2 regions of the Bradyrhizobium sp. th-b2 genome follow, and region 2 is predicted to be linked to the other one. Evidence: predicted binding sites of a transcription regulator. Region 2 holds the regulator's gene; the other holds the start of a gene.
What was found. Region 2 encodes PhoB, which activates phosphate uptake and scavenging genes when phosphate is short. Its sites were predicted from a motif close to TGTCATNNANCTGTCAT; they were not measured.
Positions count from the first base shown of each region.

Region 1: K359_RS0109665 (inorganic phosphate transporter) is a predicted target of PhoB. The motif match lies at 10,834-10,850, and genes of this name have one in related genera.

Region 1 is NZ_AUGA01000005.1:37,844-53,450, reverse strand. It holds gene K359_RS0109735 (alpha-hydroxy acid oxidase) at 1-140, opposite strand, end outside; gene K359_RS0109730 (MlaD family protein) at 248-1,057, opposite strand; gene K359_RS0109725 (DMT family transporter) at 1,152-2,072, opposite strand; gene K359_RS0109720 (hypothetical protein) at 2,276-2,665, opposite strand; gene K359_RS0109715 (LuxR family transcriptional regulator) at 3,064-3,837, opposite strand; gene K359_RS57185 (acyl-homoserine-lactone synthase) at 3,917-4,573, shown strand; gene K359_RS0109705 (cytochrome P450) at 4,533-5,897, shown strand; gene K359_RS0109700 (hypothetical protein) at 5,936-6,154, shown strand; gene ybaK (Cys-tRNA(Pro) deacylase) at 6,243-6,725, opposite strand; gene K359_RS0109685 (adenylosuccinate synthase) at 7,073-8,365, shown strand; gene K359_RS0109680 (hypothetical protein) at 8,401-9,978, shown strand; gene K359_RS0109675 (DUF5413 family protein) at 10,183-10,623, shown strand; gene K359_RS0109665 (inorganic phosphate transporter) at 10,913-12,535, shown strand; gene K359_RS0109660 (Crp/Fnr family transcriptional regulator) at 12,599-12,967, shown strand; gene K359_RS0109655 (DUF4112 domain-containing protein) at 13,100-13,636, shown strand; gene K359_RS0109650 (hypothetical protein) at 13,704-13,994, opposite strand; gene K359_RS51565 (DUF3309 family protein) at 14,216-14,380, opposite strand; gene K359_RS0109640 (hypothetical protein) at 14,519-14,896, opposite strand; gene msrB (peptide-methionine (R)-S-oxide reductase MsrB) at 15,132-15,545, opposite strand; gene msrA (peptide-methionine (S)-S-oxide reductase MsrA) at 15,567-15,607, opposite strand, start outside.
Region 2 is NZ_AUGA01000007.1:279,415-295,021, reverse strand. It holds gene K359_RS0113940 (hypothetical protein) at 1-2, shown strand, start outside; gene K359_RS0113935 (TetR/AcrR family transcriptional regulator) at 110-700, shown strand; gene K359_RS0113930 (haloalkane dehalogenase) at 697-1,605, shown strand; gene K359_RS0113925 (SelT/SelW/SelH family protein) at 1,625-1,852, shown strand; gene K359_RS0113920 (lysylphosphatidylglycerol synthase domain-containing protein) at 2,143-3,198, shown strand; gene K359_RS0113915 (ATP-binding protein) at 3,283-4,596, shown strand; gene pstS (phosphate ABC transporter substrate-binding protein PstS) at 4,733-5,743, shown strand; gene pstC (phosphate ABC transporter permease subunit PstC) at 5,953-6,942, shown strand; gene pstA (phosphate ABC transporter permease PstA) at 6,947-7,792, shown strand; gene pstB (phosphate ABC transporter ATP-binding protein PstB) at 7,789-8,607, shown strand; gene phoU (phosphate signaling complex protein PhoU) at 8,619-9,335, shown strand; gene phoB (phosphate regulon transcriptional regulator PhoB) at 9,466-10,176, shown strand; gene K359_RS0113880 (GcrA family cell cycle regulator) at 10,418-10,930, opposite strand; gene K359_RS61220 (hypothetical protein) at 11,191-11,430, opposite strand; gene K359_RS0113875 (aspartate aminotransferase family protein) at 11,429-12,637, shown strand; gene argF (ornithine carbamoyltransferase) at 12,637-13,563, shown strand; gene K359_RS0113865 (Hsp33 family molecular chaperone) at 13,789-14,793, shown strand; gene K359_RS0113860 (hypothetical protein) at 14,831-15,061, opposite strand; gene K359_RS0113855 (hypothetical protein) at 15,085-15,456, opposite strand; gene K359_RS0113850 (hypothetical protein) at 15,484-15,607, opposite strand, start outside.

The DNA.
Region 1 (15,607 bases), on a different contig from region 2:
AACGCCCTGCGATTGTCGGTGCGGGCCGCGTCGGTCTCGGCGCCGCCCGAGATGTAGCCGTAAAGGAATTTCGGCAGCAGCCGCCGGGCCTGCGGCTCGAAATCGTCGAGCGTGAGATAGTGCCGCAAGCGCCGCGGCACAGCGGGTGCGGCGCGGTTGACGGTTGCGGGAGGCGGGGAAGGGGCTGCGGTTCGGTCGTGCACGTCTGGCGTTTCCGTTGTTCTTGGTTCTTGGTTGGAGCTTCAGGTTAGCGCCTGCCCCCTGAACCGACAATCTTCTCGTTGAACTTGTTGACGGACTGGCTGACGTCGATGAGTGTCTTGCGGGTCTCGGCGATCACGGCGCCGGATTTCTTGTCAAAGCTCTGGATCAGCTCGCGCAGCGAGATCACGGTCGGCAGCAGATCGCCGCCATATTTGTCGCTGCCGAAACTCTTCAGGAACTTGTCGGCCGAGGTCATCTTGTCGTCGACCGCGCTGACGCCGGCGTCGGCGGCGTCGATGAAGGCGGCGATCAGCTCGCCATTGCCCGACAGCGAATTGGTGAAGTTCTCGAGCCCGAGCAGCGAGTCCTTGATGTCGGCCTCGTTCTCGGTGATGACGCGGTCGACATTGCGCAGCGCGACGCGCAGCTTCTCTTGGATGCCCATCGTGCCTTCGGCGTCGGCGGTCAGCTCCGGAATGCCATCGGCGCCGACCGGCGGCGCCGCGGCGTCGTCGGTGCCGCCGCTGAAGGAGATCGAGGCGATCCCGGTCAGGCCCTGGAATTCGAGGCCGACCTGGGTGTCCTTCTTGATCGGAGCGTTGCCCTCGATCCGCGTCATCGCCACCACACGGTGGCGGTCGAGCCTGATCGAGACCACCTCGCCGATCCGCACGCCGGCGAAATTGACGCTGGCGCCGCGGCGCAGGCCCGACGCCGAGCCCTCGAACACGACGCGGAACGGCACCATGCGCTTGATGCCGGCATAGCGCTGATAGCCCAGCCAGCCGCCGAGCGAGCCGGCGATCAGGGCCAGCGTCAGGGTGCCGATCAAGAGATTGCTGGCGCGCGCCATATGTTGGGACCTGTCCGCAAAGCAGACCCTAGGAGATAGCGGATTTGCCGCCGATAGTCACCGCAGACCTCGGGGGCGCAGGGACCGATCAGGCCTACTGCTTCCGCGACGCCACGAAGACGCCGGCCAAGACCAGCGCGAAGCCGATGAAATGGAAGGCCTGCGGATGCTCGCCGATGAACACGATCGACATAATGGTGCCGAACACCGGAACCATATGGAAGAACGGCGCGGCGCGGTTGGCGCCGATCAGCTGCACCCCGCGGTTGAAGCACAGATAGGCCAGCGTCGAGGGGAACACCGCGACATAGAACAGCGACAGCAGGTTGTTGGTCGTGAGCTGCATCACCGGGCGCGCGCCGAGTTCCCAGATGAAGAACGGGACCAGGAACAGCGCGCCGCAGCCGAAGGTGAAGGCCGCGACCGACAGGCCGTGGATGTTGGGCCGCTTCAAGGTCAGCACCGAATACAGCGCGAAGATCACCAGCGCGACGGTGAAGATCAGGTCGCCCTTGTTGAAGTCGATCTTCGACAGCGTGGTGAGGTCGCCATGCAGCAGGATCACCAGCACGCCGCACAGCGACAGCGAGACGCCAAGCAACTGCGCCAGCGTCAGCCGTGTGCCGAGCAGGATCAGCGACCACAGTGCGACCACCAGCGGCGCCGCCGATTGCAGCAGCAGCGTGTTGAGCGCCTGGGTGTGCTCGAGCGCCCAGTATTGCAGCGTGTTGAAGGCGCTGATGCCGGTGATCGACAGCAGCATCATGATGCCGAGATTCTTGCGGATCGCGGGCCAGTCGCGGGCGAGGTGCTTCCAGGCGAACGGCAGGATGATCAGGAACGCCGCCGACCAGCGCAGGAACGACAGCGTCACCGGCGGAATGTGGCCGGCGGCGAGCCGGCCGACGATGGCATTGCCGGCCCAGCACATCGCGGTGATGCAGAGCAAAAGATACGGCTGGTTGGCGATCCAGGAACCGGACGCAGGCGTGGTGGTGGAATCGGAGGCAGACATGCGACAGGCCCGGGTTCACGACGCCGCGGCCTGCCCGGCTGGCATCGCCGGGCCGGTATGGATCTCCCCGGCCCCTGTCACAGACACGGATTCCGCCGATCCTTCAATGGGGATGGACGCATCGCGACCATGCGCGAAGGCCCCTTTCGCGGCGGGCGACGGCGCTTCCGCTACTACGGCGCTTTGCGGGCCGGGATGAGCCTCTAACTGGTTTGCGGCGGCGTGGTCTGGCGCTTGACGATCTGCTCGGCGAGCTCGATCAGGATCCGCTTGGTGTCGGGATCCTGCACCTCGCGGAACACCCGCAGCATGCGCAGTTCGAGCAGCGATTGCAGCGATTCCGCGGTGTGGCCGCCGCCCTGTGTCGGCGCGGTGGTTGCGCTCCGCCGGTTGAGGATGTCGGCGGCGATCCCGAGCATCTCGGCGACGGTCGCCAGACGGCCGGTATCGATCTTCACCGTACCGCTCACGCCGTTCTTTTGCAGCGAGGCGCCCGCGCACAGGATCTCGGCGAGATCGGCCTGCGACAGCCCGATCTCGCGCCAGCGCGCCTGCACCAGTTGGTCGATCTGGTCGTCCTGCGATGTGCTCATGGTGCGTTCAGACCATCTCCGGCAATGGCTGTGGACCGCAATTTGTCGACGAAGGCTGCCGGCAAATGACCAGCGCGCCGCAATGGGACTCCGGCGGATCATTCGGATAGACAAATGGTCCCACCGAACCGGGCGACGCGCAGGACGATCCGTACCTGGACTCCAGCCGCCCAATCGCGCGGCCCGCGCACCCCATGGCCCGAGATGCTCGCATCCGCATCATCCGACCTTCGCTTTTTTATCAAGACCGTCCGCGAATGCAATCAGGGGGCGATGCGTGTGACGAACCCAACCCGGATAGGTGACCTTGCCACATAATGCCGCGTTTGCTGTTCGCGGGGCCATGCGGTGGGCGCGGCAGCAGCCCTGAGCACGCTGCGATGGCCGCGCGGCGCCGCTCACAGGTCGATGATCCCGAGCGCGATGCTCTTCGCCACGCCGTGTGTCTTGTTGGACGCCTGGAGCTTGCGCAGCGCCTGCTTGATGAAGCCCTCCACGGTCTCCGGCGAGATGCCGAGGATCTGCGCGGTGTCGACCACGGTCTTGCCGCGCGCCGCCCACGCCATCACTTCCTTTTCGCGGGCCGTGAGCTTGATCGTCTCGGCAGCGTCGGCAGGCCGCAGGATGGTCGGCGCGTTGCGCTGGTCGCGGTTGACGATGTCCATCGCCCGCTGCACCCAGTAGATCATCAACAGATGCAGTTCATGCCGATGGCAGACGAACAGCTTGTCGAAATCGCGCGGCTGGTCTTGCCAGAAAAACACCGTCGAGCTCGAATGCACGGCGCCGAGCCGGTCGCGATAGTGGAACGGCACGACGAAGCCGTCCTTGAATCCGAACTCCCGGGCGGCATCCATCGTCTTGACCTCGGGCGCCCGCTTGTGTCCGCTTCGCTCCGGCAGCTTCAGGCTGCTCCAGCTGAACGGCGTGTTGGTACGTCGCGAGCGCGCCAGCGCCGGATCGGCATGCACGAACTCGTTCTGCACATACGCCCGCTTCCAGGCGTCGGGAAATGTGCCGATATGGTAGGGCAGATCAAGATCGGGCCGGCCGGCATCGACAAAGGCGAAGCCCGAGAAGCCGTAGTTCTGGACAATGCGATGCAATGACGAGCTGAGCTCGTCGATGGTATCTGACGCCTCGATGGTCGAAATCGCGTCTACCAGGCCCATTGACTAAAACCCCCGGTTTCCGGGGGTACCACAGTTGGCCCCTTTTGTTCCAGATGTTCCGCATTTGGAGGAAAGGATAATGCCGCATTCATTGGACGGCTTTCATGCACTCATCACCAGGGAAGAGCTTGATCCGGCGCATGTCGGAGCGATGTTGCGGCTGCGCAAGCGGCTGTTCGTCGACCATTGCGGCTGGCTTCTGACCACGGTCGGGGATGTCGAACGCGATCAGTTCGACTGCTGGTATACCGAGCACTGCCTGTTGTTCTCCGGCGTCGAGCTCGTCGGCGGCTTCCGGGCGGTTCGCACCGATTATCCCTATCTCACCAAGTCGGTGTTCCCGCAGCTTGCGGTGCGCCGCTTTCCGAGCCGCCGTGACGCCTGGGAGATCAGCCGTTTCGGCGTGCTGCCTGGTGTCGCGAGGTCGCAGACTGCACGCGTGAACTACGCGCTGATGTTCCGCTTCGCCGAGCTGCGCGGAGCGAAGGCGCTCGTGGCGCTGGCCGACCTCTCCTATGAGCGTTTTCTCACCCGCATGGACGTCCGCACCCGCCGCTACGGCCCGCCGCAGGTGATCGGCAATGATCGCATGGGCCGCCCGCTGACGGCGCTCGCCGGAGAAATCCCGCTTGGTCTTGCCGACAATCCCGGCCTGACCAAATTCCTCGACCTTGGACGGCAATTGGAGATCCACGATGCTTCACATGTTCTCGGACGTTCGAGCATTCCAGCATGATCCGCTGCGTCTGTTGCTGACGCGCGGTAACGAGGCAGAGCGGGGGCTGGTGCCGTTGCGGCTCGGTCCTGCGCCGGTCTTCCTGGTGAACGATCCCGATCTGCTGCGCCCGATCCTCAAGGCGCCGGAGACCGACATCGGAAAGGGCAAGCTGATCAAGAAGCTGACGCCGGTGCTCGGCCGCAGCTCGCTGATGCTTAGCGGCGAGGAGCACAAACGGCGGCGGGCGGTGCTGCAGAAACACATGGCCAAAGGCAGCGTCGAGAAATTCCTGCCGCATATGTGCGCTGAGATCCGTGCGGTCGGCGCCAGCCTGGCGCGGCTCGGATCGTTCGATCCGCACCACGTCACCGCGATGCTGGCGCTGCGGACGATCTGCGTCGCGATCTTCGGCTCCCAGGTGATGTCGTCTGGCGACGAGGAAGCCCTGGTTCAGGCCGTCGGCGCGATCGAGGACGATCTGGCGGAGGAGATGTTCCGCGCCTTGCCGTTCGGTCCGGTGGCTTGGTACCGCCGCCGCAAGAACCGGGTCTGTGCCAAGCTTGCCATGTCGACGGTGGTGCAGCGGCTGCGCCGCAAGGCGGGTTCGAGCAGCGCGCTGCGCGATCTCGAGGCGCTCGGTCTGAGTGATCGCGATCTCGAGGACGAGATCCTGACATTGCTGCTGGCCGGCCATCACACCACAGGTTCGACCGCGGCATGGATGTTCTACCACATGGCCGCCGATCCCGCGCTGATGGACGACATCGCCGACGAGGCCGCGGAGTGCCTTGGCGACGACGGCGAACTGCGACTAGACGCAGTGAAGCGCGCCAATCTGAGCGCGACGCTGGTCAAGGAGGTCTGCCGGCTCTATCCCAGCGCATGGTGGTTCTCGCGTGAGGTGATGCAGCCGGTGACGATCGGCGGGCACGACCTCAAGGTCGGCACCTCGCTGTTGATCTGCCCCTGGCAATTGCAGCGCGATGGCAGGCATTTCGAGGATCCCGACCGCTTCCTGATGACGCGGCGCTACAACACCGATGCCTACATCCCGTTCGGTGCCGGTCCGCGCGCCTGCGCCGGGATGGGGGTTGCGATGCTGGAGCTGCAATTGCTCGCGCTCGAGATCGCCGCCGCCTATCGCTTCACCGCCGTCACGCCAAATCCGGCGCCGTGGCCGAAAGCGTCGGTGACGTTGATTCCGCCGCCCATGACGATCGACATCGAAGTCCGCGAAGTGCCCTCGCGCATCCTGCGCCTGGGCGAGGAAGCTCAGCACCTGCCCTACATTCCGTCCGCCGCCACGGCGTCCATCAGCACACTACAATCGGTATCCCAATGACAACACACATCACAACGGCCAGCATCGGGCAGAGGGCGATGGATCAAGTGCAAGTGCGCAGTTTGCGCGACGTCATCACGGTGTTGATCGAGCAGCGCAACATCGTGAGGGCGGCCGGCGCAAGCTTTGCGGCACATTTGCTCGACCTCGCGATCATGCAGCTGCGGCTCAACGTCAACGATATTTCGGCAGAGGAATTGTCCGGCCTGTCCGACCTCGTTGGCGCCGAGTTCGGCAGGGACAAATCCCCGCATTGATCGCATCAGAGCGTTTTCAAGCGAAAAAGATCATGCTCAAAACAAAGGGATGGGGCGGGACGACGTTTCGAAGAAAAGTCATCCCGCTCTAGTCTTGCGTCGCCACCAGCGCCTTCATCGTGGCGCCGGCGGCGAGCGCGGCGTCGTTCGGATCGATCTCGATCTGCAGGCCGCGCTGGCCGCCATTGACGAACACGGTGATGTGGGTGAGGGCGGTCTCGTCGATCGCGGTCGGCACCCGCTTCTTCTGGCCGAACGGGCTAATGCCGCCGACATGGTAGCCGGTCAGCCGCTCGGCATCGGCCGGGCGCATCATCCTGGCCGACTTGCCGCCGAGCGCGGCGGCGAGCTTCTTCATGCTGACCTCGCAGTCGGACGGCACCACGGCGCACACCGGCTTGCCGTCGACCTCGGCCATCAGCGTCTTCAGCATCCGGTTCGGCTCGACGCCGAGCGCCTCCGCCGCCTGCAGCCCGATGCTCTCGGCGCTGGAATCGTAGACATAGGTGTGGAGCTTGAAGGCAAGGCCTAGCTTCCGCAGCGCCATGGTTGCTGGTGTCGAATTGGGCATGGACCCTGCCGGTTAATCCAGCTGAATGATCGCCGCAATGGCGGCTGCGATCAATCGGCCGATCGGGTCGCACCGGGCCGCGCCAACATTAAATTCCGGCCAGGGCGCCGCCGCCGCGCACGGGGTGGAATTTTTAGGGGATATCAAAGGGTTGTCGCTCGTCTAAAAGGCATAAACGACCCCCTTCTTGCTTGCGAAGCCGGGCCGCTTCCTTTATCCGGTAGGCGCCTTGCGTGCGCGCGGCCGGGCGCCGTGATTTGGGCTGGGCATATCATGCAGGATCGCTGTGGGCGGACGCGTTTTCGCCGCGATCATGGTCTGAAACACCTGAAGGGAACATCTTCGAAATGGCCAATGTTGTCGTCGTCGGCGCCCAATGGGGTGACGAAGGGAAGGGCAAGATCGTCGACTGGCTGTCGGAACAGGCCGACATCGTCGTGCGCTTCCAGGGCGGCCACAATGCCGGCCATACGCTCGTGATCAATGGCGAGACCTACAAGCTGGCGCTGCTGCCGTCCGGCGTGCTGCGCCCGAACAAGCTGGCGGTGATCGGCAATGGCGTGGTGTTCGACCCGCAGGCCTTTCTCGACGAGGTCGCCAAGCTGAAGGGGCAGGGCGTTGCGGTCGGGCCGGACAATCTGCGCATCGCCGAGAACGTCACGCTGATCCTGCCGCTGCATCGCGAACTCGACTCCCTGCGCGAATCCGGCAACGCCATCACCTCGATCGGCACCACCCGCCGCGGCATCGGCCCGGCCTATGAGGACAAGGTCGGCCGCCGCGCCATCCGCCTGATGGACCTCGCCGACCTCGACACCCTGCCGCACAAGATCGAACGGCTGCTGGCGCATCACAATGCGCTGCGCCGCGGCCACAATCTGGAGGAGATCGACGGCAAGGGCATTCTGGCCGAGCTGACGGCGATGGCGCCGAAGCTTTTGCCCTATGCCGAGACGGTGTGGCGGCTGCTCGACCTCAAGCGCCGCGAGGGCAAGCGCATCCTGTTCGAGGGCGCGCAGGGCGCGCTGCTCGACGTCGACCACGGCACCTATCCCTATGTGACGTCGTCCAACACGGTGGCGGCGCAGGCCGCGACCGGCACCGGCATGGGTCCGGGCGCGGTCGGCTATGTGTTGGGCATCTGCAAGGCCTACACCACCCGCGTCGGCCAGGGTCCGTTCCCGACCGAGCTGAACGACGAGATCGGCGAGGAAATCGGCCGCCGCGGCAAGGAATTCGGCGTCAACACCGGGCGCAAGCGCCGGGTCGGCTGGTTCGACGCCATGCTGGTGCGACAGACTGTCCGTACCTGCGGAATTGCCGGGCTGGCGCTGACCAAACTCGATATTCTCGACGGGTTCGACAGCATCAAGGTCTGCATCGGCTACAAGCTCGACGGCAGGGAAATCGACCATCTGCCGGCAGGCGAGGGCGCGCAGGCCCGGGTCGAGCCGATCTACGAGATCATCGAGGGCTGGAAGCAGCCGACCGCCAATGCGCGCTCCTGGGCGGACCTGCCGGCCCAGGCCATCAAATACGTTCGCCGGGTCGAGGAGCTGGTGGGGTGCCCGGTCACCCTGCTGTCCACCAGCCCGGAGCGTGAAGATACTATTCTGGTACAGAATCCGTTCGAGGCTTAACGGGATATTACCTATATCCCACCAATTGTGTGGAAATGGCTGACTACTACCCGCTGATCGCCCGTGCCATCGCCGGACTGGACCCCAACGCTCCCGGCGAAGCCCGCCGCGCGCTGTACGCGCGGGCGCGGACGGCGTTGATCCAGCAACTCCGTGGCGTGCAGCCGCCGCTCTCGGAGTCCGAGATCACCCGCGAACGGCTGTCGCTGGAAGAGGCGGTTCGCAAGGTCGAATCCGAGGCCGCGCAGCGCGCCCGTGAGGCCTCCCGCCCCGGTGGCGGCGGTGCCGCCCGCAGCAGCGATACGCTGCGCCGCGCGAATCCCCGGCCGCCCGAGGCCAATTCCGCCGACGCTGCCGCGCGCCCGCGGCCGCCGGCCGAACCCCGCCCGCCGCGCAATTTGCGTCCCGATGCGGCGCCGGCCTCGCCGCGGCCGCAGAACCCGCAGATTCCCCCGAACGTCCCGCCAGGCCTCGATACCCAGCCGCCACAGGCCCGGCCGGGTCAGCCGCGCCGCGGTCCGGAAGGTGCGCAGCCTCCGGCGCCGCCGGCCGCGCCGGGTGTGCGCGGCTTCCGCGACATCACCGCCGACGCCGACGATCTCGGCCGCGCCGCGGCGCAGGCCAGCCGCAACGCGCGCAAGACCTACGCCAACGTGCCGTCGCCCTCGCCGGAATTCGACCGGGTCGAGCCGAGCCTGGAGAACCGCGGCGCCGATCCCGACGCGCCGTATTCCTATGAGGAGTCGGTCGAGGAGGCGGAGCGTTACACCCCGCAGCCGCCGCAGGCGCCGCCGCCGCAACGGTCGCGCATCGGCAATGGCGAGCGCGAGCCGAGCAAGCCGCCGCGCGTCCGGTCGATGTTCCCGTTCAAGACCGCGATCGCGATCGGCATTCTGCTGATCCTGGTCGGCACCGGCATCCTGTTGCGGCAGCAGGTCACCACCTTCGTCAGCAGCCTGTTCAAGTCCTCCGCGCCCGTCGAGGCGCCGAAGGATGCCGCCGCGACGCCTGCGAGCAAGAAGATCACCGACCGCGTCGGGCAGCCCTCGTCGTCGGGCGAGCCGGTCGCTCCGGTGGCGCAGCGCGTGGTGCTCTATGACGAGGACCCGTCGGATCCGAAGGGCAAGCAATATGTCGGCTCGGTGGTCTGGCGCACCGAGCAGATCAAGGGCTCCGGCAACCAGAAGCCCGACATCGCCGTGCGCGCTGACATCGACATCCCCGACCGCAAGTTCAAGATGACGATGTCGTTCCGTCGCAACACCGATTCGTCGCTGCCGGCGAGCCACACCGCGGAATTGACCTTCATCCTGCCGCAGGACTTCGCCAATGGCGGCGTCGGCAACGTGCCGGGCATCCTGATGAAGTCCAACGAGCAGGCGCGCGGCACGCCGCTGGCCGGGCTCGCGGTCAAGGTCACCGACGGCTTCTTCCTGGTCGGCCTCTCCAATGTCGACGCCGACCGCTCGCGCAATCTGCAGCTGCTGAAGGAGCGCTCGTGGTTCGACGTGCCGCTGGTCTACACCAACCAGCGCCGCGCCATCATCGCCATCGAAAAGGGCGCCCCCGGCGAGCGGGCCTTCAACGACGCCTTCGCGGCGTGGGGCGAGTAGCGGCCTTAGCGCTCGCCTCGGTGCCTCACGACCTCATCGCCCGGCTCCGTCCGGGCGATTCCGTATCGCAGCGACATCGCGGCGGCCGCCTGTTGCAGCGCATTCGACGTGCAGAGCGCCGGAACATTGCCGGGCGTTTTCGATTTTCTCTAGCTCCGTCGCGCGACTGCGTTACACTCGCCTGACGTCGGGCAAGGGCACGCCATGAAACGCTATCTGATCTTCGCAGCCATCGGGCCGTTCATCGCAGGCTTCCTGCTGCTGCTGATGACCACCTATCAGTCCGGCTACTGGACCGAGACCAATGGCGGCGAGGTGGCGAAGCTGCTCGTCGTGTTCGTGAAGTCGCTGCAATACAATTATCTGTTCGGCATCGTGCCGTCGCTGATGTTCGCCGCGATCGACGACATCCTGATGCATGTGAAGCGGATCGCGCCAACGGTGCGTATGCTGATCGTCGGCCTCGTGGCGTTCGTCGGCGCGGCGCTGATGTATGCCTCGCACGGCTCCGAAAGCGGTCCGGTGCAGTTCATCCTCTACGGGCTGGTCGGCTTCATCCCGTGCGTGATCACGTCCTGGCTGGCGCACAAATATGCCGAAGAGCTCTACCAGCCGGTGACGCCGTCGGTGTCGGCCCAACACTAGGGCAAGTCGTCGTACTCACGATCGACAGCTTCCAAGGGAATAGCGGAAGTCGCCAGCTTCGGCGTCATCGACTGCGACCCAACCGCGAATGAGCGGATCGCAATCGGAAGCTCAGCATAACGCGTGGCGCGCAGCAATCGCGACATTACGGTAGTCTTATCAATAGATTAGACGCTGGCCGCAAGCCGGCCGAGCCCTCCTTCACGCAACTGTCACATGGGCGTCATGTAAACGTAGTCCCAATGTCACATGGCCGCTTTTGTCCTCCCGCGGCTGTGAGGGGCGATCGATGAGCGATCTAGCGTTACCTGGTTCGATCGAGCCTGCGCGGCGTGGCGGGCCCGATCTCGAGAAGGGCTTTCATCCCCTCACCGGCATTATCTATCTGGGAGTGATCGGGGCCGCGCTTCTTTTCGTGGCCTACAGCATTTACGCCGACGTTGGTGCCACAGGGGCCGGCAAGACCTCCTATCTCGCGTTCCTGCTGCTCTTCGTCGCGTTGCTGATCGCGCTCGGTTTCGAATTCGTCAACGGCTTTCACGACACGGCGAACGCCGTCGCAACCGTGATCTACACGCGTTCGATGCCGGCCCACATTGCCGTTGTCTGGTCAGGCTTCTTCAACCTGATCGGCGTCCTCCTATCCAGTGGTGCCGTTGCTTTCGGCATCGTCTCCTTGTTGCCGGTCGAATTGATCCTTCAGGTTGGCAGCAGCGCCGGTTTCGCAATGGTGTTTGCGCTTCTGATCGCTGCCATCATCTGGAACGTGGGTACTTGGTATTTTGGACTGCCCGCCTCGAGTTCGCACACCCTGATTGGATCGATCATGGGCGTCGGGATCGCGAACGCCCTAATGCACGGAAGAGAGGGGACGTCCGGCGTGGATTGGTCGCAGGCCGCCAATACCGGCAAGGCGCTGCTGCTGTCGCCGCTGTTCGGATTTGCGCTTGCTGCCATCCTGCTCTACGGGCTGAAAAGCGCGCTGTTGCGCGCAACACCAGCCCTGTTCGGCGAGCCGCAAGGCGAGCAGCCACCGCCGTGGTGGATTCGAGGCATCCTGATCCTGACCTGTACCCTGGTCAGCTTCTTTCACGGATCGAACGACGGTCAAAAAGGCATGGGTCTCATCATGCTCATTTTGATCGGTGTGGTCCCAACCGCTTACGCACTCAACCGCGCGATGCCTGCTGGTCAGATAGCAGCATTCACCGCGAATTCGGCTGCGGCGAGCAAGGTCGTCGAGAGCAGGGGAGCCGATCGCAAGGTTGTGGGCGACCCCCGTCCCATCGTGACGAACTACATCGCGCTTCGGCAACTCACTGACGATACCTATCCAGCGCTTGCCGTTCTCGTCCGCGAAATCAGCGACCAGGTCGTTCAGCACGGTTCGCTGGCAAAATTCCCGGCCGAGACCGTCGGCAACACGCGCAACGATATGTATCTGGTATCGGAGGCGCTTCGCTTGCTCATGAAAAGCAGCGACAGCGGGCTGAGCGATGCCGACGTCGCGACGCTCAATCGCTACAAGGGCTCGCTGGATGCCGCCACCAAATTCATTCCGTCCTGGGTGAAGATTGCGGTCGCCATCGCGCTCGGCCTCGGCACGATGGTTGGCTGGAAACGGATTGTCGTGACCGTGGGTGAAAAGATCGGCAAGACCCACCTGACCTATGCGCAGGGTGCCTGCGCCGAGATCACCGCGGCTGCGACCATCGCCGCTGCGGACGGATACGGCTTGCCGGTGTCGACGACCCATGTGCTGTCGTCCGGTATCGCAGGCACCATGACTGCGAACGGGTCCGGGCTGCAATGGTCGACAATCCGCAATATCGCCATGGCCTGGGTTCTGACCTTGCCGATGGCGATGCTGATCTCGGGCCTTCTGTACTTTGTTTTCGCGCATTTGTTTTAGCCGGAGCCGCAGACGGCCGGGACGTATGAGACCTGCGTCCGGCTTCGGGGAAAGGGTTCAAGAGTGGTAGATGCAAGCTTTAGCCTTCTGACGGGCAACAGTATCGAAACGCGGCTGGTCCGGGCCGGTGGCATCATTTTTCGCGAGGGCGAGCAAGCCAACGAGCTCTTCGTGATCAAGAGCGGCTACGTGCGCATTCAGGTCGGCAACAAGACCGTGGCGGACCTGGCGGCTGACACGATCTTTGGCGAAATGGCATTGATCGACAACGAGCCAAGGAGCGCGTCCGCCACAGCTCTCACCGATGTCGAACTCGTCCCGGTCTCGGAAAAGCAGTTTCTCTTCCTCGTCAGCCAGACGCCGCATTTTGCCCTGAAGGTGATGAGGACGCTGGCCCACCGACTCAGAACCATGAACAAGGTCGTCGACTAAACGCGGCGAGCGAAAACCGCTGCTTCCGCCGCCGCTTCGGCGCGCGGTGCTTGATGCGGCCGTGACGGAGCCTCAAACGTGACACAGTGGTAATGTGACGCAACTTGAACCGCCTGCCTGCGTTACCATGTGATGGCCATGCCCGAGGACGACATTTTCATGCCCCACGCTGCGCGATCGCGGCCGCCTTTCGGCGGGGCGCAGGCGCGCGGCAAGGTCATCGACCAGGACGGACGCGAATTCTCAGACGCAGCGCTGCATCCGCAGTTCGAGGGTTTCCAGTTCGACTTCCGCAACGCCAGCGCCAATCCGTTCGGCAATCTGACGCGCGAAGAGCGGCTGGCGCGGCTGGAGATGATCGCAAAGCTGCTCGACGTCGCCTTCATCGTGCCGGGCACCAATGTCCGCTACGGCATCGACGGGCTGATCGGCCTGATCCCCGTGGTCGGCGATATCATTACCACCGCGATCTCGCTGTGGCTGGTGCGCGAAGCCCGCTTGCTGGGCGCGCCCTGGCACATCACGGCGCGGATGCTCGCCAATGTCGCGGTCGACGGCGTGATCGGCATGGTGCCGGTGGCGGGCGATGCGTTCGACGTCATGTTCCGCGCCAACATGCGCAATGTGCGGATGCTGCGGCGCTGGCTCGACAAGCAGCCGCGGCTCTAACGAACTCACCAAAACAAAAGCCCCCGGATCGGTCCGAGGGCTTTTCGTTTTAGGAGGAGCGGAAAGGTTACGCGGCGTCGGCGTCGGTCTGGCTGGCGGCGGGGCGCGGACGACGCGGCAGCGGGAAGCCTTCGCTCTCATAGAGAGAGCGGATGCCGTTCTGGTCGAAACGGGCTTCCTCGACCTGCAGATAGGCGCCGTTCAGCGAATCCGCCGGCAGCTCTTCCATCGCAAAGCGCACGGCTTCGGCGGCAGTGCCGAAACGGCGATAGGCGAAACCAGCCCGCTTCTTCTTGCGGATGGCGGCAGGAAACAGCTCGGCAGACGTGTTGTAGTTGAACGGACGCAGGGGACGCATGGTCGACGACCTCTTGTGTTCTTGGCGCGATGCGGCGAAAGGGATTTTGGGGACGGCGGCCTACCATCGGCGGCGCGCCGTACGTGTCATTTCGACCCCTAATATAGGCCTCTTTGACAAAAATGCGACCCCAGAAGCGGCCCCGGCAAGGCACATGCTGAATCCGCGCATAGCACGCGGTCGTGCCGAATAATCCTTTTTATTTCAGAGCCTTAAGGCTCTCATATCTTGTCGAGCCAGGCCAGGATCGCGACCACGATCAAAATCACCCCGAAAAGGCCCATTCCGGAGTGGCCGAGGCCATAGCCATAGCCGCGGATCCGGCCGCTATAGCCGCCTAGGAGGATAATCAGCAGGAGGATGATGAGGATCAGTCCGAGCGACATGGCGCCCTCCTCAGAATAGGCGGCAGCCGCACGGCGAGACGCCGACGGCCCCGCGAATTCGGAGCAAAGCACATTCCGGCCCGCGAGTCGTTAAGGCGCCCCGCCGATCACAAGGATGTTGTCGGGGCGCCGGGGCGACTACTTCTTGCTTTCGTCGATCGGCAGCACCTTCAGCGGGGTCGGATAGGGCTCGACCCGCAGCGAGTCGCTGGCGATCAGGCCGATCTTGTGCAGCGGCGCCTGTTCGAGATCGCCGGCGGCCGACTTGTGCACGGCGTATTGCCAGACGCTCATCGAGCCCTTGGCGACCAGCATCTTGGCGATGCCGCCGGCATTCTGGCCCTCGACCTGCGCGAGGTCGGCATCCGTGAGGCCGATGACGATTTCGTCCTTGGAGGTGATGACCTTGAACAGCGAGATCTTGTCGGCGGCGAACGCTGGCATGCTCAAAGTGCTCCCCATGATCAGGCCGGCAAGACCGAGACCCAACAAAAGCTTTCCTGGAATCCGTGACATCAAAATTTCCTTGTGTTCAGGCGCGCCAAGGCCGCTGCGGCCAAAACAAACCCCGCGCGACCGGTTCTTGGTCGCGCGGGGCGGGGAAATTGTTCGACGCTGGGAGCAGGATATTTGCCAAACCCCACTGCCGTCATTGCCGGGCTTGACCCGGCAATCCATCGTGATGAAAGACTCATTCCTTGATGGATGCGCGGGTCGAGCCCGCGCATGACGAGCGGTAGTGACTGCCGCGTTACTTCTTCTCGTTCAGCTTCAGCGCCGCCGAGTTGATGCAGTAGCGCAGGCCGGTCGGGCCGGGGCCGTCGTTGAAGACATGGCCGAGATGGCCGTCGCATTTCGCGCACAGCACCTCGGTGCGGATCATGCCGTGGCTGACATCGTGCTCCTCGTCGACATGGCTCTCGATCGCCGGCTTGGAGAAGCTCGGCCAGCCGCAGCCGGAGTCGAACTTCTGGTCGGATTCGAACAGCGTCTGCCCGCAGCCGGCGCAGACATAGGTGCCCTTGCGGGGATCATGCTCGTATTCGCCGGTGAAGGGGCGCTCGGTCGCCTTTTCCCGCAGCACGGCGTACTGCATCGGCGTCAATTCCTTGCGCCACTCGGCCTCGCTCTTGTGAACCTTGCCGTCGGTTTTGGTGTCGGACATTCAACCTCCTTTGCGAGATGCTCAGTTGGTGGCCTTCGTGCTGCTCACCAGCGTCGGCTTCT
Region 2 (15,607 bases):
GACCCCAAACCCTTGATCCATCAGGCCTGGCGAGGCCGCCACGCGCGGCGCCGGCCGCATTCCTTTTACGGCTTGACATCAATACGTACGTACGTATTAAATCGTGGCGATGCCAAAACCCTCTCTCCGCGATGCCATCCTCGACGCCGGCCTGAAGCAAATGTTCCGCACCGGCTATCACGGCACCAGCGTGCGCGACGTCACCGCCGCCGCCGGCGCCCCGCAGGGCTCGTTCACCAACCATTTCCGCTCGAAAGAGCTGTTCGCCTCCGAGGTGCTCGATCGCTACTTCCTCTATGTGCGCGGCCTCGTTGCGGAAGCGCTTGATGACACCGCGCTGCCGGCGCGCGAACGGCTGCGGCGCTACCTCGATCTCATCACCGGCAAGCTTGCGCATGACGGCTTCACCCGCGGCTGCCTGATCGGCGATTTCAGCCTCGAGGCGTCAGGCTCGAGCGAGATGCTGCGCGCGCAGCTCGACGACATCTTCCGGGAATGGCGCCTGCCGTTTGCGGCCTGCATCGCCGAAGCCCAGGCCAAGCGCGAGATCGCCTCCGACTTCGATCCCGACGCGCTTGCCGATTTCCTGCTCGCATCCTGGCAGGGCGCGATGCTGCGCATGAAGGTCGAACGCAGCGGAGCGGCGCTGACGCGTTTCAAGACGATCGCATTCCAAACCGTGTTCAAGGAGTTGCCATGACCATGTCCGCCGAGATCAGCCTGCATCATCGCTCCGTGTTCGGGACCACGATGGCCTATCGCGAGACCGGACGCAGCGACGCGCCGCACGTGCTGTTCCTGCACGGCAATCCGACGTCGTCCTATATCTGGCGCAACATCATGCCGCTGGTCGCGCCGGTCGGGCACTGCATCGCGCCCGACCTGATCGGCTACGGCCAGTCCGGCAAGCCCGACATCGCCTATCGCTTCTTCGACCATGCCGACTATCTCGACGCGCTGATCGACGCGCTCGGCATCAACTCGGCGTATCTCGTCGCGCAGGATTGGGGCACGGCGCTCGCGTTCCATCTCGCGGCGCGCCGTCCGCAACTCGTGCGCGGGCTCGCTTTCATGGAGTTCATCCGCGCGATGCGGGACTGGTCCGATTTCCACCAGCACGACGCGGCGCGGGAGACGTTCAAGAAGTTCAGGACACCGGGCGAGGGCGAGGCGATGGTCCTCGACAACAATGCGTTCGTCGAACGCGTGCTGCCCGGCTCGATCCTGCGCAAGCTCAGCGAGGAGGAGATGGCGGCCTACCGCGCGCCGTTTGCGACGCGCGAGAGCCGCAGGCCGACATTGATGCTGCCGCGTGAGCTGCCGATCGCCGGCGAACCTGATGATGTCGATCAGGCGCTCACCGCAGCACATGCGTCGCTTGCGGCATCGAGCTATCCGAAGCTCTTGTTCGCGGCCTCGCCCGGGGCACTGGTGTCGCCGGCCTTCGCCGCCGAATTCGCGGCGACGCTGCAGCATTGCGCGGTCATTCAGCTCGGAGCCGGCGCGCACTATCTGCAGGAAGATCATCCGGAGGCGATCGGCCGCTCGGTCGCAGGCTGGATCGCCGGGATCGAGGCCGCGAGCGCGCAACGCCGCGCGGCATGAGTGGACGGGAGGGCACGCCATGACCGATCTCTCGATCATTTATTGCCGTCCCTGCGGTTACGAGAAGCGTGCCAGGGAGGCGGCCGCGCTGCTGCGCGAACGCTTTGGGCTCGATGCGGCGCTTGTGCCCGGCAAGGGCGGCATCTTCGAGGTCAGGCTTGACGGCAAGGTGATCGCCCGCCGCGTCAAGGGGCATTTCCCCGATGCCTCGGAAATCGTCACCGCGGTGGCGTCGGCACGGACATGACCGCGCCGCCGCTCGCGGCTTCCTCCCCGTAGTATTCCGGATGCCTCGCGGGCCGTTCGGCGGGCTAACTACCGCACGGGAATGTCAAGTCTTGTCGAAGGTGGCGAGAAACGCGCATATTTGTGCATCCGCTGTCATGAATCATCCCTAATATCTTGAAGATGCGCGTTTTATTGTCCTTCGACGAATTCCACTCCGGCTTAAAACGCGCTACACGGGGCAGGACACAGCGAAGCGCCGGCGGAGTTCGCCCGGGAGCCGTCGTCGCGGGATCGCAATTCGAGGTCTAGATGCTGGAAGCAATACGCAGGGCGATGGCGTTTCTGCGCCAGAAGCAAATCCTGCATCGGCTGGGTGTTGTGATCAGCATCGCCGTCATCGGCATCGCCTGTTACGTCCTCTATCACATGCTGCGCGGCATCGACACCAACGAGGTGCTCGAGGCCATCAAGAGCACCGAGCCGCGGCAGATCGCGCTGGCGGGGCTGTTTGTCACAGCCGGCTATTTCACGCTGACCTTCTACGATCTGTTCGCGGTGCGTGCGATCGGCCACGCCCACGTGCCCTATCGCATCAACGCGCTCGCGGCATTCACCTCGTATTCGATCGGCCACAATGTCGGCGCCAGCGTCTTCACCGGCGGCGCGGTGCGCTACCGGATCTATTCGGCCTGGGGACTGAACGCGATCGACGTCGCCAAGATCTGCTTTCTCGCCGGCCTCACCTTCTGGCTCGGCAATGCCGCGGTGCTCGGGCTCGGCATCGCCTACCACCCGGAGGCCGCCGCCAACATCGACCAGCTGCCGCCTTGGCTCAACCGCACGCTGGCGTTCGGTATCATCACCGCGCTGGTCGCCTATGTGGTCTGGGTCTGGACCCAGCCGCGGGTGGTCGGCCGCGGCCCCTGGACGGTGACCCTGCCGGGCGGTCCGCTGACGCTGCTGCAGATCGCAATCGGCATCGTCGACCTCGGCTTCTGCGCGCTGGCGATGTACGTGCTGGTGCCGGACGAGCCCAATCTCGGCTTCGTCGTGGTCGCCGTCATCTTCGTGTCGGCGACCCTGCTCGGCTTCGCCAGCCACTCCCCGGGGGGCCTTGGGGTGTTCGACGCCGCCATGCTGGTCGGCCTCTGGCAGATGGACCGCGAGGACCTGCTCGGCGGCATGCTGCTGTTCCGCCTGCTCTACTATATTGCGCCATTCGTCATATCTGTAATCTTGCTGACGTTTCGGGAGGTTATCGTCGGCGCCCGACTCAAACGGCTGCCGCAGGCTGATTCGGGTCCCCGTGCTGAGCCGCATCATGAGGCGGTTCTGGTCCGCAAGCGCGGTGACTCCGGCGTCTGATGAAGCGGCCCGATGCCTCCCGAGGGAAGGTCGATGTGACCGCGCCTGGGCGAGACATGAACCGACGGGAAGAAAGCCGCCGCGATGGCAATTGACGATTCGCATTCCTCCATCTTCTCGCCCTGGCCCGACCGGTTGCGTCATGCCGCGCTGATCCTGCTCGCCGCGGCGCTGGCGCTGAGCGTGGTGGTTTCACTCGGCGAGTTGTCGCTGGTCCGCGCCTGCGCGGTGTTCGCCTGCATCGCGGCCGCGGCGCTGGTACCATGGCGGCTGCATGATGCCGGCACCTCGCGGGAGGATGTCCGCGGGGGCAATCCGGTCGAGGCCTCGGCCGTCAGCGCCGTGGTCGCCGGCATGCCGGACCCGGCGGTGCTGCTCGATCGCGCCGGCCGCGTCATCCATCTCAACACCGCCGCGTCTGAGCTCGCGCCGGCGCTGCGCCGGAACGAACTCGCGCAATTTGCCCTGCGTTCGCCGGAGATCATCACCGCGCTGCGCGAGGCGATCGCGACCACCGAGCCGCGACGGGCCACCTACACCGACCACGTCCCGGTCGATCGCTGGATGGAACTGGTGATCACGCCGGTTCCAGTGCCGACCCAGTTCGGCGGCACCGAGAAATGCATGCTGATGACCTTCCACGACCTGACGCCGCTGCGCCGGGTCGAGGAGATGCGCGCCGACTTCGTCGCCAATGCCAGCCATGAGCTGCGCACGCCGCTCGCCGCTTTGTCCGGCTTCATCGACACCCTGCAGGGGCCGGCGCGCGATGACGCGCGGGCGCGCGAGCGGTTCCTCGGCATCATGCACACCCAGGCCATCCGCATGGCGCGGCTGATCGACGACCTGCTGTCGCTGTCGCGGGTCGAGCTGTCGGCCCATGTGCGGCCCGAGGCCTCGATCGATATCGTGCCGATCATCCGTCAGGTCGCCGACGGGCTCGAGGCGCTGGCCAGCGAGCGTCAGGTCGAAATCGACGTCGACCTGCCGCAGGCCCCGGTCACGATCGCCGGCGACCGCGAGGAACTGCTCCGCCTGTTCGAAAACCTGATCGAGAATGCCCTCAAATACGGCGCCTCCGGTGGCCGCGTCATAGTGTCGCTCAACCAGACCGCGCCGGGCACGGGCGGCGAGGGAAGCCCCGAAATCCGTGTTTTGGTACGGGATTTCGGCCCCGGCATCGCCCCGGAGCACCTGCCGCGGCTTACAGAGCGCTTCTATCGGGTCGACGTCGGCGACAGTCGTAACCAGGGCGGAACCGGCCTCGGATTATCGCTGGTGAAACATATTCTTAACCGTCATCGCGGGCGTCTTTTGATCGAGAGCGTGCCGAAAAACGGCGCGACTTTTACCGCCTGTTTTCCCCGGCCGAAGACCCCGATACCGACCCAAAGCTAAGCACTTTCAGCCGCTTAGCGCTGTCATCCAACTGTCATCCAACCTTCGTAAAAGCAGCACCGACCGCTCCTAGATGGACCGGCGTGAGCGCAATCGGGCGCGTTCGGCGCTTCGCTCACAAGATGGAGACCACCCCATGAATTTCATCAAAGCAATCGTCGCTGCCGGCTTGGTCGCCGCTTCGACGTCAGCCTTCGCTGCCGATATTACCGGCGCGGGCGCGACGTTTCCGTTCCCGATCTATTCGAAGTGGGCTGACGCCTACAAGAAGGACACCGGCAATGGCCTGAACTATCAGTCGATCGGTTCCGGCGCCGGCATCAAGCAGATCCAGGCCAAGACCGTGACCTTCGGCGCCACCGACGCGCCGCTCAAGGCCGAGCAGCTCGAGAAGGACGGCCTCGTCCAGTGGCCGATGGTGATGGGCGCGATCGTTCCGGTCGTGAACGTCGAGGGCGTCAAGCCGGGCGACCTCGTGCTGTCGGGCGAAGTGCTCGGCGACATCTACCTCGGCAAGATCACCAAGTGGAATGACGCGGCGATCGCCAAGCTCAATCCGAAGCTGACCCTGCCGGGCGACGCCATCACCGTCGTGCGCCGTTCGGACGGTTCGGGCACCACCTTCAACTTCACCGACTATCTCGCCAAGTCGAATGCCGACTGGAAGTCCAAGGTCGGTTCCGGCACCGCGGTCGAATGGCCGGTCGGCGTCGGCGCCAAGGGCAACGAAGGCGTTGCCGGCAACATCAGCCAGACCAAGAACGCGATCGGCTATGTCGAGTATGCCTACGCCAAGCAGAACAAGCTGACCTACACCGCGCTGGTCAACAAGGCCGGCAAGACCGTGCAGCCGACCATCGCCGCCTTCCAGGCCGCTGCGTCGAATGCCGACTGGGCCAAGGCTCCCGGCTACTACGTGATCCTGACCGACCAGCCGGGCGAAGCCTCCTGGCCGATCACCGCGGCGACCTTCATCCTGATGCACAAGGACTCGACCGACAAGGCGGCCTCGCAGGAAGCGCTCAAGTTCTTCAAGTACGCCTTCGAGAAGGGTGACAAGGCGGCCGAAGAGCTCGACTACATCCCGATGCCGGACTCGGTCGTCAAGCTGATCGAGAAGACCTGGTCGTCGGACATCAAGAGCTAAGTTCGATATTTCGAACACGGCCTGTGCCGCCTTCCAAGGGGGCGGCACAGGTTGAGCGACTAGACCCGGGCTCCTTCAGGGGCCCGGGTTCGCGCCCCGGGAGGCGCAAGCCGGAACGGCGCCCGGTCAAATGCGTCAGTGAAGATCGCTTCGGGGCGTAGCGGTTTGCGTGGCTTTCACATAGTAAAGAGGGGATTGGCGTGGCAGACATGGCTGTTCAGAGCGATGTGATGGAAGCCGCGGGACCTTACGATCGCGCCAAGGCCCTCAGCGCCTTCAAGCTGGGTGATCTCACCTTCTATTGGATCACCCGTATCTCCGCGATTTCGGTTCTGTTGATCCTCGGCGGCATCATCCTGTCGCTGATCGTCGGCGCCTGGCCGGCGATGAAGGAATATGGTTTCGCCTTCCTCTGGACGCAGCGCTGGGCGCCCTCGGCCGATCCGCCGGTGCTCGGCGCGCTCGGCCCGATCTACGGCACGCTGATCACCTCGGTCATCGCGATGATGATCGCGATCCCGGTCGGCATCGGTATCGCCATCTTCCTCACCGAGCTCTGCCCGCAAATGCTGCGCCGCCCGATCGGCATCGCCATCGAGCTGCTGGCCGGCATCCCCTCGATCATCTACGGCATGTGGGGCTTCTTCGTGCTGGGCCCGTTCCTGGCCAACACGTTCCAGCCCTTCATGATCCGGATCTTCGAGGGCGTGCCCGTCTTGGGTGCGGTGTTCGGAGGCCCGCCGTCCTATCTCAGCCTGTTCAACGCCGCGCTGATCCTTGCGATCATGGTGTTGCCCTTCATCACCGCGATCTCGGTCGACGTGTTCAAGACCGTGCCGCCGGTCCTGAAGGAGGCCGCCTACGGCATGGGCTGCACCACCTGGGAAGTCGTCCGCAGCGTCGTGATCCCCTACACCCGGGTCGGCGTGATCGGCGGCGTCATGCTGGCGCTCGGCCGCGCACTCGGCGAGACCATGGCGGTGACCTTCATCATCGGCAACTCGTTCCGCATCTCGTCGTCGATCTTCGCGCCGGGCACCACGATCTCGGCCGCGATCGCCTCCGAATTCGCCGAGAGCGACGGCCTGCACCAGTCCGGCCTGATCCTGCTCGGCTTGCTGCTGTTCGTGCTGACCTTCTTCGTGCTCGCCGGCGCGCGATTGATGCTGATGCGGCTTGAAACGAAGGCGGGGAAGTAACGCCATGAACCCGATCTACAAATCCCGCCGCCGCAGCGACATCGTCATCCGCGCACTCTGCGTCGGCGCGGCGTTGTTCGGCGTCACCTGGCTGGCGCTGATCCTGTTCACTCTGCTCTACAACGGCCTCGCCGGCCTCAGCGTGCAGCTGTTCACCCAGAACACGCCGCCGCCCGGCTCGACCGAAGGCGGTCTGCTCAACGCCATCGTCGGCTCGGTCATCATGACCGTGATCGGCGTCGGTATCGGTGCGCCGCTCGGCCTGTTCGCCGGCACCTACCTCGCCGAATACGGCAAGAACGACAAGCTCACCTCGGTGATCCGCTTCATCAACGACATCCTGCTCAGCGCGCCCTCGATCATCATCGGCCTGTTCATCTATGGCGCGGTGGTGGTGCCGATGCGCGGCTTCTCGGCGATCGCAGGCGCGCTCGCGCTCGCTGTGATCGTGATCCCGGTGGTGCTGCGCACCACCGAGGACATGCTGCTGCTGGTGCCCAATCCGCTGCGCGAGGCAGCCTCCGCGCTCGGCCTGCCGCGCTCGCTGGTGATCAAGCGGATCGCTTATCGTGCAGCGCGATCCGGTCTGATCACCGGCGTGCTGCTGGCGACCGCCCGCGTTGCCGGCGAAACCGCGCCGCTGCTGTTCACCGCGCTGTCGAACCAGTTCTTCAGCTGGGATTTGACCAAGACGATGGCCAACCTGCCGGTGACCATCAACAATTTCGTGCAGAGTCCCTACGCCTACTGGAAAGAGCTGGCGTGGAGCGGTGCGCTGCTCATCACATTCACTGTGCTCGCGCTGAACATCGGCGCGCGCATCCTTGGTGCCGAAAGGGCCGCAAAATGACCGAGCTTTCCGTCTCCACGACTGTCGCGAGCCACGTTCCCCAGGTGCCGCTGCCGGAAGCGCCGCCGAAAGTCACGGTGCGCAACCTCAACTTCTATTACGGCGAGCACCACGCGCTGAAGAACATCAACCTGACGCTCGGCACCAACCGCGTCACGGCGTTCATCGGCCCGTCCGGCTGCGGCAAGTCGACCCTGCTGCGCATCTTCAACCGGATGTACGATCTCTATCCGGGTCAGCGCGCGGTCGGCCAGCTGATGCTGGACCAGACCAACATTCTCGATCCCAAGCTCGACCTCAATCTGCTGCGTGCGCGGGTCGGCATGGTGTTCCAGAAGCCGACGCCGTTCCCGATGACGATCTACGAGAACATCGCCTTCGGCATCCGCCTCTACGAGAAGATCTCGAAGTCCGAGATGGACGACCGGGTCGAGAAGGCGCTCCGCGGCGGCGCGCTGTGGAACGAGGTCAAGGACAAGCTGAACGCTTCCGGCCTGTCGCTCTCCGGCGGCCAGCAGCAGCGGCTGTGCATCGCGCGCACCGTGGCGGTGCGTCCCGAGGTGATCCTGTTCGACGAGCCGTGCTCGGCGCTCGACCCGATCTCGACCGCCAAGGTCGAGGAGCTGATCCAGGAGCTCTCCGAGGATTACACGATCGCGATCGTCACCCACAACATGCAGCAGGCGGCGCGCGTCTCCGACAAGACCGCCTTCATGTATCTCGGCGAGCTGATCGAGTTCGACGACACCAACAAGATCTTCACCTCGCCGAGCGATCGACGCACGCAGGACTACATCACCGGCCGGTTCGGCTGAGGAGACAAGCGATGGCTTCTGAACATACCGCCAAGGCATTCGACAGCGACCTGCAGGAGTTGACCCGCCTGGTCGCCGAGATGGGCGGCCTCGTCGAGCGCATGATCACCGAGTCGGTCGACGCGCTGATCCGCCGCGACGTCGCGCTGGGCAAGCGCGTGGTCGCCGCCGACATCGAGATCGACAATCTGCAGCGCGTCATCGAAGAGCGCGCGGTGCTGACGATCGCTCGCCGCCAGCCGATGGCGATCGACCTGCGCGAGATCGTCAGCGCGATGCGCGTCGCGACTGACCTCGAGCGGATCGGCGACCTCGCCAAGAACATGGGCAAGCGCGTCGCGGCGCTGGAGAGCGATTTCCAGCCGCTGAAGCTGATCCGCGGCCTCGAGCACATGACCGACCTCGTGCTGTCGCAGGTCAAGTCGGTGCTCGACGCCTATGCCGCGCACGATCTGCCGGCGGCGATGAACGTCTGGAAGGGCGACGAGGAGGTCGATGCGATCTGCACCTCGCTGTTCCGCGAACTGCTCACCTACATGATGGAGGATCCGCGCAACATCTCGTTCTGCATCCATCTGATGTTCTGCGCCAAGAACATCGAGCGGATCGGCGACCACGCCACCAATATCGCCGAGACCGTGTTCTACATGATCGAGGGCCAGCAGATCACCGACAAGCGTCCGAAGGGCGATATGACCAATTTCGCCACCACGGTGCCGGGCAACTAGGGCATGATCCGCATCGGCGGAACCGGATTGTCGTCGCGACAAACCGTTTCCCACGGGGAATATGCTCAGGGGTTGAGTGTTTCGGTTTGCGTTTGGGCAACGGATCACCACAGAGAAAGAACTTAGACCGATGAGCGCACGCATTCTGGTAGTCGAAGACGAGGAAGCGCTGACGACACTGTTGCGCTACAACCTCGATGCGGAAGGCTACGACGTCGAAACGGTGGGACGCGGCGACGACGCCGACACCAGGTTGAAGGAGCGCATCCCCGACCTCGTTGTGCTGGACTGGATGCTGCCGGGCCTGTCCGGCATCGAGCTGTGCCGCCGCCTGCGGGCGCGGCCCGAGACCAAGCAGCTTCCGATCATCATGCTGACCGCGCGCGGCGAGGAGAGTGAGCGCGTGCGCGGGCTTGCCACCGGCGCCGACGATTACATCGTCAAGCCGTTCTCGGTGCCCGAGCTGCTGGCGCGGGTGAAGGGCTTGCTGCGCCGTGCGAGCCCGGAGCGGCTTGCCACCGTGCTGACCTATGGCGATATCGAACTCGACCGCGAGAAGCGCCGCGTGGCGCGCTCCGGCCGCCCGATCGATCTCGGGCCGACCGAATATCGTCTGCTCGAATTCTTCCTCGAGCATCCCGGCCGGGTGTTCAGCCGCGAGCAGCTGCTCGACAGCGTCTGGGGCCGCGACATCTATATCGACGAGCGCACCGTCGACGTGCATATCGGCCGCCTGCGTAAGTTGCTCAATCCGGGCCGCGAGCAGGATCCGATCCGCACCGTGCGCGGCGCCGGCTACGCGCTCGACGACCGCTTCGCGAAGGCCGAGCCGCAGCCGTAACGGCCGTGTGGCATTCATAAACCGCAACACGTTGTCGTCCCGGCGAAAGCCGGGACCCATACGCCGCGGCCGGCGCAATCGGCACGCGGCCAGACGGCTTTCAAACAACACCCATTCGTGGTTATGGGTCCCGGCCTGCGCCGGGACGACGCCGGTGATGCATCCGGGCTACGGTTCTCACAAAAAAATCCCCGCTTTCATGGGGATTTCTTTTTCAGTCCTACGCCAGTTTCCCGAGTGCTCACTTGATCTGCGGTTTCGCCGACGGCCGGCGGCGATCGCCGGCGGGCTGGTAGGCGACGCGCGAGTGGTGTGCGCAATAGGGCAGGCCGCCGAGCGCCTTGCCGCCGCAGAAGAAGAATTCCGGGCTCGATGGATCGCCGACCGGCCAGTGGCAGGTGGCTTCGTTCAGCTCGAGCAGCGACAGCCGCTGGCTCATCGGCACCACGTTGTCGTAGGAGATCGGATCGGGCTCCATCTCGACCTCGAAGGCATGCGCCAGCGCGGTGTTGCCGCGCGAGACCGGACGCGCCACCCGCATCATGTGCTGGGCGGGGCGGGCCTTGCGCTGCCGCGGCGCGGCCGTGGAGGGGGCCTTGGCGCGGCCGGAGAGGCCGAGCCGATGCACTTTGCCGATCACGGCATTTCGCGTCACATTGCCAAGTTCCGCGGCGATCTGGCTGGCCGAGAGGCCAGACTCCCAGAGCTTCTTCAGCTGCTCGACGCGATCGTCGGACCAGGTCAATACAGTCATCGCATTCTTCCTTTCGCATGGCGCCGGCCAGTCATTGGAGCGACGCTGCGAGCCAAATCCGGGTCAAAATCCCAGCGGCCAGAATCCCTTAGCCCTCGCCGGGCGCGGTCTTGCGCCCGAACGTTTACGTGTGACACGAAGGCTACTTAGAGGGTCCAGTACTGCCGCACGAGATGTCGTACCCGACAGGCCAAACGCTACAATATGGCGTGACTCTGGCGCAAGAGTCCGCGGCCGTGCGTCCACATGTTCCCACAAAGTTAAGCACTGTAATGAGGCTTTTCCACCGCACCGGAATGCTCCGGATTGCGCTCGTTTCGCATCGCAGGAAGGCCGGCAAAGGCCGGCTCCTGGCGATTGACACCTACTGGCCGCAGCATAGAATGGCTGCACGTGCCGCCCGCAAAGGCGGCCGTTTTGTTTTCCGAAGCTGGCCGTTGCTGCACTGGCGTCAAGGCGCGCACGGCAATTGTCGGCTTCAAACCGGCAGTGAACGCCATGACCAACAGCGCCTCGTCGCATCTGCTCCCCGTCTTCGCCCGGGTCGATCTCGGCTTCGAGCGCGGTGAGGGCGCCTGGCTGATCGCAACCAACGGCGACCGCTATCTCGACTTCACCTCGGGCGTTGCGGTGAACGCGCTCGGGCACGCGCATCCGCATCTGGTCCAGGCGCTGCAGGAACAGGCGACCAAGCTCTGGCACATGTCGAACCTGTTCAAGAGCCCGGACGGCGAGGCGCTGGCCGCCCGGCTGTGCGAGCAGAGCTTTGCCGACTTCGTGTTCTTCTGCAATTCCGGCGCAGAGGCGATGGAGGGCGTGATCAAGCTGGTCCGCCATTATCACTTCTCCAAGGGCCATCCCGAGCGCTACCGCATCATCACCTTCGAAGGCGCCTTCCACGGCCGCACGCTGGGCACGCTGGCTGCGACCGGCTCGCCAAAATATCTCGAGGGTTTTGGCCCGCCGATGGACGGCTTCGACCAGGTGCCGCACGGCGACATCGAGGCCGTCAAGAAAGCGATCGGCCCGCACACTGCCGGCATCCTGATCGAGCCGGTGCAGGGCGAGGGCGGCGTGCGCTCGGCGCCGCAGGCGTTCTTCAAGGCGCTGCGCGCGCTCTGCGACGAGCATGGCCTGCTGCTCGCATTCGACGAGGTGCAGACCGGTATGGGCCGCACGGGCGATCTTTTCGCCTACAAGCGCACCGGCGTGACCCCTGACGTGATGTCGCTGGCGAAGGCGCTCGGCGGCGGCTTCCCGATCGGCGCGGTGCTGGCGAGCGCCAAGGCGGCTGAGGGCATGGCGCCGGGTTCGCACGGCTCGACCTTCGGCGGCAATCCGCTGGCGGTCGCCGCGGCCAATGCCGTGCTCGACGTGATGCTGAAACCCGGCTTCTTCGAGCACGTGCAGAAGATGTCGCTGCTGCTCAAGCAGAAGCTAGCCTCCGTCGTCGACCGCTATCCGTCCGTGCTGGCGGACGTGCGCGGCGAGGGGCTGTTGATCGGCGTCAAGGCCGTGGTGCCCTCCGGCGACCTGATCGTCGCGCTGCGTAACGAGAAGCTGCTCACCGTTGGCGCCGGCGACAATGTGGTGCGCTTCCTGGCGCCCCTGATCGTCACCGAGGCCGAGATCGACCAGTCGATCACAGCGCTCGAGCGCGCCTGCTCTGCGCTGGCGGCAACCCAGCCGAAGAAGGCGGCGGGATGATGAGCAAGCCTGTCCGCCACTTCCTCGACATCGACGAGGTGCCGCTCGCCGAGCTGCGCAACATGCTGTCCGCTGGCGCCGCCATGAAGGCGGCGCGGAAGGCGCATGAGAAGGGCAGGAAGCCGCTTGAGGGCAAGACGCTGGCGATGATCTTCGAGCGCCCGTCGACCCGCACAAGGGTGTCGTTCGACGTCGGCATGCGCCAGCTCGGCGGTGAAGCCATCATGCTGACCGGCGCCGAGATGCAGCTCGGCCGCGGCGAGACCATTGCCGACACCGCGCGCGTGCTGTCGCGCTATGTCGATGCGATCATGATCCGCATCCTCAACCATGACGCGCTGCTCGAGCTCGCGGCGCATGCCACCGTGCCTGTGATCAACGGCCTGACTCGGCGTTCACATCCCTGCCAGGTGATGGCCGACCTCATGACCTATGAGGAAAATCGCGGTTCGATCGAGGGCAAGACGGTGGCCTGGACCGGCGACGATAACAACGTGCTGGCCTCCTGGGCGCACGCCGCCGAGCGCTTCAAGTTCCAGCTCAATGTCGCGACCCCGCCGGAGCTCTCGCCGAAGAAGCCGATGCGCGACTGGATCAAGGCGACCGGCGCTCCGATCGTGCTCGGCACCGATCCGGAAGCCGCCGTGCGCGGCGCCGACTGCGTCGTCACCGACACCTGGGTGTCGATGGGCGACAAGGAGGGCGAGCACCGCCACAACGTGCTGAAGCCCTATCAGGTCAATGCCAAGCTGATGTCGCTCGCTAAGCCGGACGCACTGTTCATGCACTGCCTGCCCGCGCATCGCGGCGAGGAGGTCACCGACGAGGTGATCGACGGCCCGCAATCCGTGGTGTTCGACGAGGCGGAAAACCGCCTGCATGCGCAGAAGGGCATTCTGGCCTGGTGTTTCGACGCGGTCGCCTAGTCGTAGGTCACTAACGTTGTCGTCCCGGGCAAGCGCAGCGCGACCCGGGACCCATAACCACCGCTGTCAATTGTTGTGAAGGCTGGGGCCTCAGCTGGATGCATCAACCGACAGTGGTGGTTATGGGTCCTGCCCCAGTGCGCAATTGCGCACAAGGCAGGGACGAAGAGTTCGCGTTTAGCTCAACCCCTTTATTTCATGGTTCGAGACCCCAGATAGAGCGCCATGGTTTCACAATCCCCTGACATCAAAATCACGCCCGAGGCGCCGGTTCGCGCGCCGTCAGCGGTTCCTGTCGACGATGCCGTGCTGGCCTTCGAGGTCGGCGCGCTGGATCTGCGCGGCCGGCTGACCCGGCTCGGCCCCGCGCTCGACGAGATCCTGCACAAGCACGATTATCCGCCCGCGGTGGGCAAGCTGCTCGGCGAGGCCATCGTGCTGACCACGCTGCTCGGCTCGTCGGTCAAGTTCGAGGGCCGTTTCATCCTGCAGACCCGGACCGATGGTCCGGTCTCGCTGCTGATCGTCGATTTCCAGGCGCCCGACCGGCTGCGTGCCTATGCGCGTTACGACGAGGCGCGCCTCAAGACTGGTCAGAGCTCGGGCGAGCTGCTTGGCAAAGGCCATCTCGCGATGACCATCGACCAGGGCGCGAACACCACCAGCCGCTACCAGGGACTGGTCGCGCTCGACGGCGGCGGCCTCGAAGAGGCGGCCCACGAATATTTCCTGCGCTCGGAGCAGATTCCGACCCGGGTGCGCCTTGCGGTCGGCGAGGAGATGCGCGGCGGCGAGGGCGGCAAGTTGCACTGGCGCGCCGGCGGCATCCTGCTGCAATTCCTGCCCAAGGCGCCCGAGCGCGCCAAGCAGGCCGATCTGCACCCCGGCGATGCGCCGGAGGGCACGGCCACGCATCACGTGCCTGACGATGACGCCTGGGTCGAGGGACAGTCGCTGATCTCGACCGTCGAGGATGTCGAGCTGATCGATCCCGATCTCTCTGGCGAACGGCTGCTCTACCGGCTGTTCCACGAACGCGGCGTCCGCGTCTTCAACCCGCAGACGTTGCGCGCGCAGTGCTCCTGCTCGCGCGATGCGGTGTCGTCGATGCTGAAGAGCTTTGCGCCGAACGATCGCGCCGAGATGGTCAAGGACGGCAAGGTCGTCGTCACCTGCGAGTTCTGCTCGTCGGTGTATGAATTCACGCCGCAGGAAGCCGGCGTGGAGTAGGCGGCAACCTGTCCACGAGGCCCGGTAACCAGGCCTGTCAGCTCAGCAAGGTGCGGGTCTTGCTGACGGCGTCATAGATTTCGATCTGAAGCATCGGATAAGCCGCCTTCAGTTGTCGGCCGGACGTTTCAGCAGCCTCGACCGTGTCGAACTCCGACTTGAAATGTTTGTCGACAATGATCACGAAACCTTCGGCAGGAGGCCGGTCGGCGCGCAGTGGCTTCTTCGGCTCTGGTTCGTCAGTGGACGGTGGGGATTTCTTCATCATGGGAATTCCTCCTGGATCGACCTTCAACTCAGCCGGTGAAACGCCGGCGGCAAGACTTCACGAACGAGTTCGCTCAGATTCAGCGTCTCCCCGCTGTCGGTGATGTCCGAGAACAGCACCTCGACATAGGGGTGTTGGCGGTTGAACGCAGCACCGCGTTGGTATTTCGCACTGACGATCCGCTCGATCGCCGCCAGGTTAAGTCTGCCAAGCGCATTGTATTGATCGCGGAACAGGCTTCGGTGTCCGCCGCGGTGCTCGACAGACTCGGCCCAGACGTCCATCACCTTGCGGCCGATGAATGCCTCGATCCGTTCATTTCCATCCCGGGCGAGAAGCCGCAGCCCGTCCATGCTGTGCGGTCCGTCATCGACGCCGATTTGGGTAAGTGACATAACGAATCTCCTATTGTTGCAGTTTGCTTACATCGGCAGTCCCTCGGGGACTGCGCCGCCTTCATTGTCCCATCGCGACAAAGCCGCAGCGCGCGATCTCGCATCCTGACGCGCCTCCAGAACCTTGTTGCGATCGGCATCATCCTTGTGC